DNA from 4 places in the Acidovorax sp. BL-A-41-H1 genome. Region 1 is predicted to be linked to each of the others. Evidence: predicted binding sites of a transcription regulator. Region 1 holds the regulator's gene; each other region holds the start of a gene.
What was found. The regulator FNR, encoded in region 1, switches genes on or off when oxygen is low (the NO sensors DNR and NnrR bind a similar motif). The targets are predictions, from matches to a motif close to TTGATNNNNATCAA.
Positions count from the first base shown of each region.

Region 2: the regulator FNR is predicted to act here: its motif matches at 2,043-2,056, upstream of cyoA (ubiquinol oxidase subunit II).
Region 3: the regulator FNR is predicted to act here: its motif matches at 2,423-2,436, upstream of clpB (ATP-dependent chaperone ClpB).
Region 4: the regulator FNR is predicted to act here: its motif matches at 2,226-2,239, upstream of ACTPOI_RS10425 (universal stress protein).

Region 1 is NZ_JBPVJQ010000006.1:994,400-998,036, forward strand. Features, by position in the region: gene ACTPOI_RS17805 (FixH family protein) at 60-341, shown strand; gene ACTPOI_RS17810 (hypothetical protein) at 430-723, shown strand; gene fnr (fumarate/nitrate reduction transcriptional regulator Fnr) at 888-1,610, opposite strand; gene hemN (oxygen-independent coproporphyrinogen III oxidase) at 1,796-3,178, shown strand; gene ACTPOI_RS17825 (sulfite exporter TauE/SafE family protein) at 3,296-3,637, shown strand, end outside.
Region 2 is NZ_JBPVJQ010000006.1:828,281-831,917, reverse strand. Features, by position in the region: gene ACTPOI_RS16980 (YgjV family protein) at 168-407, shown strand; gene ACTPOI_RS16975 (MFS transporter) at 560-1,900, opposite strand; gene cyoA (ubiquinol oxidase subunit II) at 2,157-3,215, shown strand; gene cyoB (cytochrome o ubiquinol oxidase subunit I) at 3,316-3,637, shown strand, end outside.
Region 3 is NZ_JBPVJQ010000003.1:1,586,992-1,590,628, reverse strand. Features, by position in the region: gene clpB (ATP-dependent chaperone ClpB) at 1-2,347, opposite strand, end outside; gene ACTPOI_RS08080 (molybdenum cofactor biosynthesis protein MoaE) at 2,549-3,025, opposite strand; gene ACTPOI_RS08075 (hypothetical protein) at 3,087-3,317, opposite strand; gene ACTPOI_RS08070 (hypothetical protein) at 3,421-3,637, shown strand, end outside.
Region 4 is NZ_JBPVJQ010000004.1:293,954-297,590, reverse strand. Features, by position in the region: gene ACTPOI_RS10435 (IclR family transcriptional regulator) at 1-497, opposite strand, end outside; gene ACTPOI_RS10430 (Bug family tripartite tricarboxylate transporter substrate binding protein) at 596-1,573, shown strand; gene ACTPOI_RS10425 (universal stress protein) at 1,660-2,139, opposite strand; gene tgt (tRNA guanosine(34) transglycosylase Tgt) at 2,291-3,463, shown strand; gene ACTPOI_RS10415 (YiiX/YebB-like N1pC/P60 family cysteine hydrolase) at 3,476-3,637, shown strand, end outside.

The DNA.
Region 1 (3,637 bases):
TCGCGGTGCTACCGCCAACGCTCTTGACCGGGCTGTGATTTATTCAAGGAGAGAGTTCCATGGCATCCAACGCTGTTCCAGCCGTTTCGGCCCCCGCTGCCGCCCCCTGGTGGAAGTTCGGCCATGTCTGGCTGATCATTTCTGGCCCCGTCATCGTGATCATTGCCGGATTCGTCACCTTGTGGCTGGCCATCTCGCGGCCTGACCCCGTCGTCGCGGAAGACTATTACCGCCAGGGCGTGGAGATCAACAAGACCCTGCAGGGTGCCGACAAGAGCCTGTTGCCAGCAGTGAAGGCCCGCAACCACGCGGCCACCCCTGCCGAAGACGCACCACGCTGATCCCTGCCATGGCTGTCCGATTAGGGCGGCTTGCGCAACACCTGCGACCCTGGTCAACCGATCCTGAAAAAAAGAGGAGACAAGCGCGATGTGGACCCAACGCCTGATGTGGATAGCATGGCCTGCCTTTTTGATGGCAGGTGTGCTCGAGATGCTCGTCTTTGCGCTCGTCGATCCTCATGACCTGCACTGGTTTGGCCAGCCCGTGCCACTTTCACGGGAAGGCGTCTACACGCTGGCGTTTTTTGCTTTTTGGGTGGTCACCATGGCTTCCAGTGCGCTCACCACGCTGCTGGCTATGTCGCCGTTCGAGCTCAACCGGTGCCCGGTACCCGACGGAGAGCGGCCGGACGATTGCCGCAAGACTTCGGGCTGTGCCTGAACTGTCGGCGAAAGCCAGGCCGGGAGCCTTCAAGGGCAGGTTGCAGTCGCCGAGCCGCCCATTGCCCAACAGTGCGCGGTGAAGGTGTTGACAGGTTCAACCGGGCGGCTGAGCCGCGCTGTCAAATGAGCAGGCCTCCCGAGAACCCTCCGGCCACGCCCTGCTCAGTGGCAAGGCTGCTGGCTGTTGACAATGCGGCGCAGCGCGTCGGTGTCCAGGATGCGCACATGCCGCTGCTTGACCTCGACGATCTGTTCGTCGACAAATTTCGAGAAGGTGCGGCTCACGGTTTCGAGTTTGAGACCCAGGTAGCTGCCAATCTCTTCCCGGGTCATGCGCAGCACCAGTTCTGACTGCGAGAAGCCCCTGGCGTGCAGGCGCTGCACCAGGTTCAGCAGGAAGGCCGCCAGGCGCTCTTCGGCACGCATGCTGCCCAGCAGCAGCATCACGCCATGCTCGCGCACGATCTCGCGGCTCATGATCTTGTGCACGTGGTGCTGCAGGGCCGTGACCTCGCGCGACAACTCCTCAATGCGGTCAAATGGCATGACGCAGACTTCAGCGTCTTCCAGAGCAACGGCGTCACAGGTGTGGTGGTCGTTCACGATGCCATCGAGGCCGATGATCTCGCCTGCCATCTGAAAACCCGTTACCTGGTCGCGGCCATCTTCCGTGGCCACGCAGGTCTTGAAGAACCCGGTCCGAATCGCATACAGCGACGTGAATGTCTCGCCGTTGCGAAACAAGGTTGCGCCGCGCTTGACCTTGCGCCGCACGGCCACCACTTCGTCGATGCGCTGCAGTTGTTCTTCGTTCAGTCCTACGGGCATACACAGCTCCCGCAGGTTGCAGTTCGAGCAGGCGACTTTGATGGTGAGCGGATTCATGGCCGGTGGAACTAGTTGCGGAAAATAAGGATACTCCGCATCTGCATCAAACAGATGACGGTTGACCTCATGGGGCCAAATGATATGCGTCAAATTGTCGCAGTCAGCGCCTTGTGGCCGCTTGATGTAAATCAAGGACTGCCCGCGGCAGCTGCGGCACAGTCAGGGCGTTCCGAAGGATGCCCATGACCGCTGTCTCCCCTGACCTGCTGCGCCGATTTGATGTAGCGGGGCCACGCTACACCTCCTACCCCACCGCTGACCGCTTTGTCGAAGCCTTTGGGCAGGAAGATTATGTGCTGGCGCTCGATCAGCGCAGGAACGGAACGGTTGCGAAGGCGCTGCCGCTGTCGCTCTATGTGCACATTCCTTTTTGCGAATCGTTGTGCTACTACTGTGCGTGCAACAAAATCATCACCAAGCACCACGACCGGGCCGATCTTTACCTGCGGTACCTGAGCCGCGAAATTGACCTTCATACCGCCCATTGCGGAACAGGGCAGGTGGTGTCGCAGCTACACCTGGGCGGCGGTTCACCCACATTCCTCTCGGACGATGGGTTGCGTGAACTCATGGCTGTCCTGCGTCGCAGCTTCACGCTGGCACCGGGCGGTGAATACTCGATCGAAGTCGATCCGCGCACGGTGAATGCTGACCGCCTGGCAGTCCTGGCCGAACTGGGTTTCAACCGGCTGAGTTTTGGCGTGCAGGACTTTGATGCGGAGGTGCAGAAGGCCGTGCACCGGATCCAGCCTGCCGAGCAGGTGTTCTCGCTCGTCGAGTCGGCTCGCTCGCTCGGCTTCGACTCGGTGAACGTCGATCTGATTTACGGCCTGCCCCGGCAGACGCCCGAATCGTTTGATCGTACCCTGGCCCAGGTGGCCCAGCTGCGGCCCGATCGCATCGCGCTGTACGCATACGCCCATCTTCCCGAGCGGTTCAAGCCGCAACGCCGCATTGTGTCGGCCGAGCTGCCTGCGGCCTCGGCCAAGGTGGCGATGCTGTCTCGGTCGCTCGACGCCTTCCTGGACGCTGGGTACGTGTACGTGGGCATGGACCACTTTGCCTTGCCCTCGGATGCGTTGGCGGTTGCCAAGCGGCAGGGGCGCCTGCATCGCAATTTTCAGGGGTACAGCACGCAGCCTGATTGCGACCTCATTGCCCTTGGCGTGTCGGCCATCGGCAGGGTGGGGGCCACCTACAGCCAGAACGCCAAGACGCTGGAGGAGTACTACGACTTCCTCGACCAGGGGCGTTTACCGATCGTCCGTGGCCTGGCGCTGACGCGGGACGATCTTGTGCGCCGCGCCGTCATCATGGCGCTGATGTGCCAGGGTGAAGTGCTGTTCGAGTCCATCGAGCAAGGCTGGCTGATCGACTTCAAGCAGTATTTTGCTGCGGAGCTCACGCGCCTTGAAGAAATGGCCGAGCAGGGTCTGGTGCGCATGAATTCTGATGGCGTCGAGGTCACGCCGATGGGCTGGTTCTTTGTACGCGGCGTGGCGATGGTTTTTGACCGCTATCTCCAGGCCGACCGCTACCGGGCACGCTTCTCGCGCATCATCTGAACGGAGTACATCCATGCCATGCCAGGTCGTTGCCCTCGCAGTCATCGCCACCATGGGTGCGCATGGCGCAGGCGTGTGCCTGGGTGACTGCTGCGACGACCCGGTGGGAGCCAGGTCATGCTGAGCGCGGCTGCGTGGTCGGCGCTGGTGATGGGACTGGTGGGCGGATCGCATTGTCTTGCCATGTGCTCCGCCCCTTGTGGCGCATTGGTGGGTGCAGGGGGGCGCCCGGGTGTCGGTGCGGAAGACAAGGCTGGTACGGGCGTGCCTGTGCAGTGGGCAGCCCCGTGGCAGGCGCAGCGCCCGTGGCATCAAACTTGGCGTACGGTGGCCTTTCATCTGGGGCGCATCGGTAGCTACGCGGCCGTGGGCGCCCTTGCCGCGGCAGCCATGGACAGCCTGGCATGGCTCACGCAGCAGGCCACGGCACTGCGCCCCGCCTGGACGCTGATGCACGTT
Region 2 (3,637 bases), 170 kb from region 1:
CAACCAAGTGCCTCACACGCAAAGGTCGCACGCAGCGTACCTCCGCAATGAGCCTCTACTTCACAACCCTCTAGCCATGAAGTCCTGTTGCCATCGATCTCTGACGCGTCACCGGAGCCCAAGCGCTGCTCATGGTGCAGGAGCCAGATCACTTGAGGCGGCACCCCATGGGTGACTGGGCCGATCTCATGCAGTGGCCCGCTTTTGTGGCGTCGGTAGCGGCCGCGTGGCTGGTGGGCTCCAAGAGTGAACATCGCCGGAAGATCGGCTTCTGGGTTTTCCTCGCGAGCAACGTGCTGTGGGTGTGCTGGGGCATACCAGCAGGGGCCACGGCGGTCATCGCGTTGCAGGTGTGCCTGGCGGTGATGAATATCCGTGGGCTGGTCAAGGCGAAGGAGGCCGAATGAGGGCGTTTTACGGAGCCCCTCCCGGCGCGGGCATTCCATGAAAAACGCCCTGCAGTGCAGGGCGCCATCCTTCAGAGGCATTTCCAAGCCTTTTTGGCCGCAGGCGGTCTTTCTATTTGCCTCCGTAGCTATCAATTAAATAGCAAACCGCATCAATCCCGCTGTTGCTCCACCATCCGGTTGATCCGCAGCGCTCCCAGCGTGCACACCACACCCGACAGCAGGTACAGCGTGACGGCGCCCAGCCCGAACTTGGCCGACAGGCCCAGGGCCACCAGCGGGGCAAAGGCTGCACCGATCATCCACGCGATGTCGGTGGACAGGGCGGCGCCCGTGTAGCGGTAGCGGGCCGAGAAGTTGGATGTCACGGTGCCCGATGCCTGCCCGTACGACAGCCCCAGCAGCACGAAGCCGCTGATCAGGAAGATGTTGTTGCCCACCGTACCCGCGTCCAGCAGCCAGGGCACCAGCAGGCTGAACACGCCGATCAGCACGGCCATGGAGCCCAGCAGGGTGCGGCGGCCCACGCGGTCTGACAGCCAGCCGGACACCATGATGGCGCCAGCAGCCAGGAAGGCACCGACGATCTGCACGCCAAGCACTTCGGTGATGGGCTGGTCGGAATACATGGTGATCCACGACAGGGGGAACACCGTGACCATGTGGAACAGGGCAAAGCTGGCCAGCGCGGCAAAGGCGCCCAGCAACACGTTGCCGCCTTCGTCCCGCATGACGCGGCTCACGGCCACGGGTTGCAGCTCGCGCTCTTGCAGCAGTTCGGTGTAAGACTGCCCCACCACCAGGCGCAGGCGGGCGAACAAAGCCACCACGTTCACGGCAAACGCCACGAAGAACGGGTAGCGCCAGCCCCAGGCCAGAAACTCTTCGACGGAAAGACTGCTGTACAGGTAGGCGAACAGCCCGGCGGCCAGGACGAAGCCGACGGGGGCGCCGAACTGGCCGATCATGGCGTACCAGCCGCGGCGGTTCTTGGGGGCCGACATGGCCAGCAGGGATGGCAGGCCGTCCCACGTGCCGCCCAGGGCCAGGCCCTGGCCGATGCGCAGCACCAGCAGCGCGACGATGGCAGCTGTGCCCACGCTCGAATAAGACGGCAGGAAGGCCATGCCCACCGTGCACACGCCCAGCAGGAAGAGCGCAATGGTGAGCTTGGTACCCCGGCCCCAGCGGCGCTGGATGGCCATGGATACCGCCGTGCCCACGGGCCGCACCACAAACGCCACGGCCAGCAGTGCAAACGACATCAGCGTGCCATCGAGCCGCGACAGGAACGGGAACAGCAGCGACGGAAACACCAGCACGCAGGCGATGCCGAACACGAAAAAGTCGAAGTATTCGGAGGCGCGACCAATGATCACGCCGACGGCGATCTCGCTGGGGGTCACTTCCTCATGGGTATCGGCCCGCGAAAGGGATTCAGGGCTTTCTTCAAAGCCGGCGGCCGGGTAGGCGGCGGTGGCGGGGCTGCTCATGAACAGGGCTCCTTGACGTTGTGCAGTGCAATGAACCCGTTTTACACCGCCCTTGGCGGGCCCACAACTGGGCTTTCGCTAACCAGAGCGCAGGACAAGGTCGCTTTTGTTGATCTGGCAGGGGGCGGCGCCCGCCCTGCGTTTGACCTTGGACAAAATGTCCAATCGACAAAAAAGCTAGGCCTATTACATTCCATCGCACACCGTTATCCGCGTTTACCCCTAAAGCAAAACGCATCCAACGAGCGCTCTTGAAATGTCCAAAACCTTTACTTCCCGCGGGCCGGCGTGGCTGGCCGCACTGGCTGCCACGGGCACCCTGGCTGGCTGCAGCAAGGCGGTTGTCCTGAACCCGGCGGGCGACGTGGCGTCGCAGCAGGGGCTTCTGGTCGTCCAGGCCACTGTCCTCATGCTGATCATCATCGTGCCGGTGATCGCCCTCACGCTGTGGTTTGCCTGGAAATACCGGCATAACAACGCGGCCAATACCGAAGACGACTACGACCCTGAGTGGCACCACTCCACCACGCTGGAGCTGGTGATCTGGACGGTACCGCTGCTCATCATCATTGCGCTGGGCGCGCTGACATGGATCGGCACGCACAAGCTCGACCCGTACCGGCCGCTGGACCGTATCTCGGCCACCAAGCCGCTGGCGCCGCAGGTCAAACCCCTGGAGGTGCAGGTGGTGGCCATGGACTGGAAGTGGCTGTTCTTCTACCCCGAGCAGGGCATTGCCACGGTGAACGAGCTGGCCGCGCCGGTCGACCGCCCGATCATCTTCAAGCTGACCGCCACCTCGACCATGAACGCGTTTTTCGTGCCCGACCTGGCCGGAATGATCTACGCCATGCCCGGCATGCAGACCGAGCTGAACGCCGTGATCAACAAGCCCGGCGTGTACAAGGGACTGTCGTCGCACTACAGCGGCGCGGGCTTTTCGGGCATGACGTTCAAGTTCCACGGCCTGAGCGACGCCGACTTTGCCCAGTGGGTGCAGACCGCCAAAACCGAAGGCAAGGCGCTGGACAAGCAGACCTACCTGAACCTCGTCAAGCCCAGCACGCGCGACCCGGTGCAGCGCTTTGGCCGCGTGGAAGAAGGCCTGTACAACAAGGTGCTCAACCGCTGCGTCGAAGACGGCCAGATGTGCATGCACCACATGATGGTGATCGACGAGCGCGGTGGCGAGGCCTACATGCGCGCCGCCGGCCTGAACCTGCCGCAGGACGTGTGCACGTCGCAAAACGCCGACCAGGTGGTGGCCACGCTCGAAGCCCAGCTGGCAGCGCCCGCCCGGGCCACGGCGCAATGACTGCGCCTTCCACATCCCCCATGCACCACAGCACTCCCCGCACATACATGACGCGCCAGCAGCCATCCTGCTGCCGCTGACGTCACCTCAGAGAGTACCTATGTCCTCCGTCATCCCTACCGAACCGCACTGGGCCCTAGGTCGCATCACCTGGGACTCGATACCCATGGCGCACGATCCGATCGTGCTCTGGACCTTTGTCGCCACCATGCTGGGCGGCCTCGTCGTGATGGCGGGCCTGACCAAGTACCGCCTGTGGGGCCCGCTCTGGCGCGACTGGATCTGCAGCATCGACCACAAGAAGATCGGGATCATGTACATGATCCTGGGCCTGGTGATGCTGCTGCGCGGCTTTGCCGACGCCGTGATGATGCGCCTGCAACAGGCCATGGCTTTTGGCGACAACATGGGCTACCTGCCAC
Region 3 (3,637 bases), on a different contig from region 1:
GCAGCTGGATCCTGGCGATGGACGCGATATGCGCAGCATCCAGCGCGTGGAACACCACGGTCTCGTCGATGCGGTTCAAAAACTCGGGGCGGAAATGGTTCTTGAGCTCGCCCCACACCGCATCCTTGATGTCCTCATAGTCCTGCCCCACCATGGCCTGGATCAGGTGCGAGCCGATGTTGCTCGTCATCACGATCACGGTGTTCTTGAAGTCCACCGTGCGGCCCTGGCCGTCCGTCAGGCGGCCATCGTCCAGCACCTGCAGCAGCACGTTGAACACATCGGGGTGGGCCTTTTCCACCTCGTCGAGCAGAAGCACGCTGTAGGGCTTGCGGCGTACGGCTTCGGTCAGGTAGCCGCCCTCCTCGTAGCCCACGTAGCCGGGCGGCGCGCCAATCAGGCGGGCCACCGAATGCTTCTCCATGAACTCGCTCATGTCGATGCGCACCAGGTGGTCTTCGCTGTCAAACAGGAAGCCTGCGAGCGCCTTGCACAGCTCGGTCTTGCCCACGCCCGTGGGGCCCAGGAACAGGAACGAGCCCGTAGGCCGGTTCGGGTCCGACAGGCCCGAGCGCGAGCGGCGGATGGCGTTGGCCACGGCGGCAATCGCTTCCTCCTGCCCCACCACGCGTTCGTGCAGCTTGGTTTCCATCTGCAGCAGCTTGTCCTTTTCGCCCTGCATCATTTTCGACACCGGAATGCCCGTCGCGCGGCTCACCACCTCGGCGATCTCTTCCGCGCCCACCTGGGTGCGCAGCAGGCGGTTGGGGGTCGATGCGCCGTCCTTGCCGTCTTCCTTGGCCTGGGCTTCCTTGAGCTTGCGCTCCAGGTCGGGCAGGCGGCCGTATTGCAGCTCGGACACCTTGGTCAGATCGCCCTTGCGGGTGAATTCGACAATCTGCAGCTTGATGCGCTCTATCTCCTCGCGCACCTGGGCCGAGCCCTGGGCCTGGGCTTTCTCACTGGTCCAGATTTCTTCCAGGTCGGCAATTTCCTTTTGCAGGCGCTCGATCTCTTCCTCGATGAGGCCGAAGCGCTTTTGCGAAGCCTCGTCCTTTTCGCGGCGCACGGCTTCGCGCTCGATCTGCAGCTGGATCAGGCGGCGGTCGAGCTTGTCGATGGCTTCGGGCTTGGAGTCGATCTCGATCTTGATCTTGGCCGCGGCCTCGTCGATCAGATCAATCGCCTTGTCGGGCAGGAAACGGTCGGTGATGTAGCGGTTAGAGAGCTCGGCCGCGGCCACGATGGCCGGGTCGGTGATCTCCACGCCGTGGTGCGCCTCGTACTTTTCCTGCAGGCCGCGCAGGATGGCGATGGTGGCTTCCACGCTGGGCTCGCCCACCAGAATTTTCTGGAACCGGCGCTCCAGCGCAGCGTCTTTTTCGATGTACTTGCGGTACTCGTCGAGCGTGGTGGCGCCCACGCAGTGCAGCTCGCCACGCGCCAGCGCGGGCTTGAGCATGTTGCCCGCGTCCATCGCGCCCTCACCCTTGCCGGCGCCCACCATGGTGTGCAGCTCGTCAATGAAGACGATGGTCTGGCCCTCGTCCTTGGCCAGCTCGCTCAGCACGGTTTTCAGTCGCTCTTCAAACTCGCCGCGGTACTTGGCGCCGGCCAGCAGGGCAGCCATGTCGAGGCTGAGCACGCGCTTGTTCTTGAGCGACTCGGGCACCTCGCCCGCCACGATGCGCTGGGCCAGACCTTCGACAATCGCCGTCTTGCCCACGCCGGGCTCGCCGATCAGCACCGGGTTGTTCTTGCTGCGCCGCTGCAGCACCTGGATGGCGCGGCGGATCTCGTCGTCGCGGCCGATCACGGGGTCGAGCTTGCCGGCGCGGGCGCGCTCGGTCAGGTCCATGCAGTACTTTTGCAGCGCGCCGCGCTGGCCCTCGGCCTCGGCGCTGTCCATCTTCTGGCCGCCGCGCACGGCGGTGATGGCGGCCTCCAGACTTTTGCGGGTCAGGCCGTTGTCCTTGGCGATCTGGGCGGCTTCGCCCTTGCTGTCGATCAGCGCCAGCAAGAACAGCTCGCTGGCAATGAACTGGTCACCACGCTTGATGCCTTCTTTTTCGGTGGCCTGCAGCACGCGGCCCAGCTCGGGCCCGCCCTGCACCTGGTCGTGCCCCTGCACCTGGGGCAGGCGCTTGACGGCGGCCTCGGCCGCGGCCGTCAGGCCGGGTACGTTGGCGCCCGCCCGCTGCAGCAGCGCCTTGGGGCCGTCGTCCTGCTTGAGCATGGCCAGCAGCACATGCACGGGCTCGATGTAGGCGTGGTCATGGCCGAGCGCAATGCTCTGCGCATCGCCCAGAGCTTCCTGAAACTTGGTGGTGAATTTGTCGAGACGCATGGTCTAAGTCCTCCGAATTACCCAGCACGTGGGGCGGGCGCTGCCTTATTTCAAGGCAGCGCCCGCATCGGGGGATTGACCTGTGTCAGCAACGCGCGCAGGTTGCTACATCTCGTTTGCTATACTTTTCATAGCTACCAGACATTGATTTACGTGCGCTATCGGCCTATTTGGCTTGAAAACCGCCCTGCGACCACAAATCTATGCATTGCTGGCCACAATGCCCCAGCGCGCCAGTGCCGCGTCGTCGCTCACGCGGGCGTCCACCCAGCGTGCGCCACCGGGCGTTTGCTCCTTTTTCCAGAACGGCGCCTGCGTCTTGAGGTAGTCCATCAGGAACTCGCAGGCCTGAAAGCTCTGGCCGCGGTGCGCGCTGGTCACGGCCACCAGCACGATCTGGTCGAGCGGCTGCAGCAGCCCCACACGGTGGATCACGCGCGCGCCGAAGATGTCAAACCGCCGGAAGGCCTCGTCCACCATGGCCTCGATGGATTTTTCGGTCATGCCGGGGTAGTGCTCCAGCTCCATGGTCGATACGGCGTCGCCCTCGTTGCGGTCGCGCACGGTGCCCACAAAGCTGCACACGGCGCCCACGCCAGGCTGGCCCTGGCGCAGCGCCGCGATCTCGCGGCTCAGGTCGAAGTCTTCGGTCTGGATGGAAACACGGGGCTGGCTCATGGCAAGACTGGGAGATAGGCAAAACGAACGGCGGCAGGCGGGGGCCGGGGGGGGGCCGGGGTTATGGCGAGCGATGCAGGCGCGGCGCGGCCAGCATGGCGCGCTCTTCCTCCAGCACCTTGTGCAGCTGGATGTGGGCCGGTGTAGGCGGCAGCCGGGCCGCCAGGGCCTGCAGCCGCGTGATGTCGCCCACCGTGGGCGCCACCTTGATCTGGGCAATGGCGGCAGCCACGTTGCCGCCCTGGATGAGGGCCATCACCTTGGCGGGCCACTCGCTTTTGTTTCTGGACATGGGTTGAAGCTGCGGTTGTCGACAGCAATTGTCGGTAGGATCGCCGCACTGTACCCGCACCTTGCCCGCACCGCGGGCTGTGCCGCACATTGCACCCACACCCATGGCCACCCAGACCATCGAGACCGCCCTCTACAAGCTGTACCCGTCGCCCCGCAACGCCACGCGCGATGTGTTCGCGCACCAGGTGTTCGTGCCGTACCCGTACGCGCTGATCGACCTGCCCAGCATGGACCTGGCGGGCAAGACCACGCTGTTTGGGGCCTGCCGCCTGTCCGACATGAAGATGGGCCAGGTCGTAACCTTCGAGCTGCCCGCCG
Region 4 (3,637 bases), on a different contig from region 1:
TCGGCATCCTGTGAAAACGCCAGAAACGCCTGCCCGCTGGCTGACCACACCACGGGCAGCACCGAGCCCGGGCGGATGTTGACGGTGACCGGGAGCGAGGGCTCTTCCATGCGCATCACCGTGGGGCCCATGTTGCCCATCACGGCGATGAAGCAGGTCACCTGCAGCGATTCGCGCAGGCGCAGCAGCGCGGCCTCGCCCATGCGCACCGGGTCGCACTGGCGCAGCGCCGCCAGGCCGATGCGCACGGCCTCGGGCCCCAGGTGGTAGTGCTGTGTGGCGGGGTGCTGGGCCACCAGGCCCTCGCTGGTCAGGCTGCTGAGGTAGCGGTGCACCTTGGCGGCGCTCTCGCCGCATTCGGCCGCGATGGCCGTCAGGCTGGCCGCGCCGCCCAGCCGGGCCAGGGCCTTGAGGATGGTCATGCCGGTTTCGGCCGACTGCACGCGCTGGCGGCGTTTGGTGGAGGTGTCGGCAGGGGCAGATGCAGAGGTCGGCATGCGGAGGAGTCTGTAAGGGCAATCGCGGAGAAACTCATTACGCATTGCGTAATATCATTGCCAAATCTTAAATCGTTTGACCTATTTCAGGAGACACCATGCTCAATCGTCGTTGCGCCACCGGGCTGCTTGCGGCCCTGGCCGTTCTGGCGGGCCCGTCTGTGGCGTTTGCCCAGAGCTACCCCGCCAAGCCCATCCGCTGGGTAGTGCCCTACCCTGCGGGTGGCGGCTCGGACTTTCTGGCGCGCACGATCGGCCAGCAGCTGTCCACCCAGATCAGCCAGACCGTGACGGTGGAGAACAAGCCCGGCGCCAACACCGCCATCGCGGCATCGGACGTGGCGCGCTCACCCGCAGACGGCTACACCATCCTGTCGGCCGACAACGGCACCATGGTGTTCAACACCGCGCTGTACAGCAAGCTCTCGTACAACCCTGAAAAAGACCTGGTGCCCGTCACGCTGATGGGGCGCTTTCCCATGATCCTGGTCGTGGGCCCCAACTCCGACGTGCGCGACGCCAAGGATTTTGTGGCCAAGGCCAAGGCTTCGCCCGGCAAATTCAGCTACGGCTCGGCCGGTGCGGGCAGCCCGCACCACCTGGCGATGGAGCTGCTCAAGGTCAACAGCAGCCTGCACATGGTGCATATCCCCTACCGCGGCGCGGCACCGGCCCTGACCGATCTGGCAGGCGGCCAGGTCAACGCGATGATGGTGGACCTGGCCGCAGGTGCCGGTTTCATCAAGGGTGGCAAGGTGCGCCCCCTGGCCGTGGCCCACGCCACGCGCCTGCCTCAGCTGCCCGATGTGCCCACGTTTGCCGAACTCGGCTTCAAGGGCGTGGAAGCCTCGGCCCAGGTCGGCATCGTGGCCCCGGCCGGTACGCCAGCCGATGTGGTGGCCGCCCTGCAAAAGCAGGTGGCCACCGCCATCAACCAGCCCGCCATCCGCCAGAAGCTGGTGGACTTTGGCATCGAGCCCGTGGCCAGCACGCCGCAGCAATATGGCGACCTGATCCGCACCGAAGTGCAGCGCTGGCACAAGCTGATCCGCGAGCAGAAGATCTCGCTGGACTGAACCGCACCGGCCTGACGGCCGTGCACAACGCGAAGCCGCCCCGAGGGGCGGCTTTTTTGTGGGCGCTGACAAGGCGCGAGGCTTGCTCAGGCCTCCAGGTCTTCGACCGTGCCACCTTCGGTGGCAGCAAATGCCTCGCCGTGCTTCACGATGGTGACCGGCACCGGGCTGGCATGGGCCACTTCCTGCGACACCGAACCCAGCAGCGCGCTCGACAACGCGCCCTGCCCGCGCGCGCCAATGATGACCATGTCGCAACCGGTGCGCTCGATCATGTCCACCAGCGTGTGGGCCTCGTCGCCCACGCCCACTTCGGTTTCGCAGGGCACGCCGGCAGCTTCGAGCAGCGCACGCGCGGGTGCCATCAGGTGCTCGCCAGCTTCCAGGCTGGCGGCGGCGATCAGGTCGGGGTCGCGGGCGGTGACCATTTCGTACAGGGTGGCGGGCTCCTGCACATGGCCCAGCACCACCTGCGCCTGCAGGCCGTGGCGCACCAGCCACAGCGCGTGGTGCACCCCGTCGAGCGAGAGTTCCGATCCGTCCACGGCGATGAAGATCTTGAGCATGGTGTTCTCCTTGGAGTGTGGTTCGCGGGCCCAGGGGCACTTTGGTTCAGTGTAGCCACGCGGCGCCGCAGCGCCAGCCCATTCCCTTGATGAAAGTCAGGGTGGATCGACGTGGCACGGGGTCGGCGGTGCGTCTGGGACAATCCCGCCCATGCTTCAGTTCGACCTCCTCAAGACCGACCCCGCCAGCCACGCGCGGCGCGGCACGCTCACGCTCAACCACGGCGTGGTGCAGACCCCCATCTTCATGCCCGTGGGCACCTATGGCACCGTCAAGGGCGTGATGCCGCAAAGCCTGCACGACATGGGCGCACAGATCATCCTGGGCAACACCTTTCACCTGTGGATGCGCCCGGGCCTGGATGTGATGCAGAGCTTTGGCGGCCTGCACGGCTTTGAAAAATGGGACAAGCCCATCCTGACCGACTCGGGCGGCTTTCAGGTGTGGAGCCTGGGCGCCATGCGCAAGATCACCGAAGAAGGCGTAACGTTTGCCAGCCCCGTCAATGGCGACAAGCTCTTCATGTCGCCCGAGGTGAGCATGCAGATCCAGACCACGCTCAACTCCGACATCGTGATGCAACTCGACGAGTGCACGCCGTACGAAACCAAGGGGCACCTCACCACCGAGGCCGAGGCGCGCAAATCGATGGAGATGAGCCGCCGCTGGGCCGTGCGGTCCAAGGCCGAGTTCGAGCGGCTGGGCAACCCCAACGCCCTCTTCGGCATCGTGCAGGGCGGCATGTTCAAGAACCTGCGCCAGGAGTCGCTGGAAGCGCTGGTGGAAATGGACTTCCCCGGCTACGCCGTGGGCGGCGTGAGCGTGGGCGAGCCCAAGGACGAGATGCTGGACATCATGGCCCACACGCCGCACCGCCTGCCGGCCCACAAGCCGCGCTACCTGATGGGCGTGGGCACGCCCGAAGACCTGGTGCAGGGCGTGGCCGATGGCGTGGACATGTTCGACTGCGTGATGCCCACGCGCAATGCGCGCAACGGCACCATGTTCACCCGCTTTGGCGACCTGAAGATCCGCAACGCGCGCCACAAGGCCGACCACCAGCCCATGGACACCAGCTGCACCTGCTACGCCTGCGCGGGCAAGGACGGCGTGGTCTGGGACGCGGGCGGCCGCGGCGGCTTCAGCCGGGCCTACCTGCACCACCTGGACCGCTGCGGCGAAATGCTGGGCCCCATGCTCACCACCGTGCACAACCTGCACTACTACCTGAACCTGATGCGCGAGGTGCGCGAGGCGCTGGATGCGGGCACGTTCAGCCAGTTCCGCGCACAGTTCAAGGCCGACCGGGCGCGCGGCGTCTAAGGCGCCGCACCGATGATGGCCAATTGCCCCATAGGTACGCCGCGGTGGAGGGCCGCACTCCTCGCTGCGGTGATGGCCACGGCCGCCACCGGCTGCGCCACACGCATGGGCCGCGACGCCGACAGTGGCCTGCCCACCCTGCAGGTGCAAAACAGCAGCCTGCTCATGCCGGGC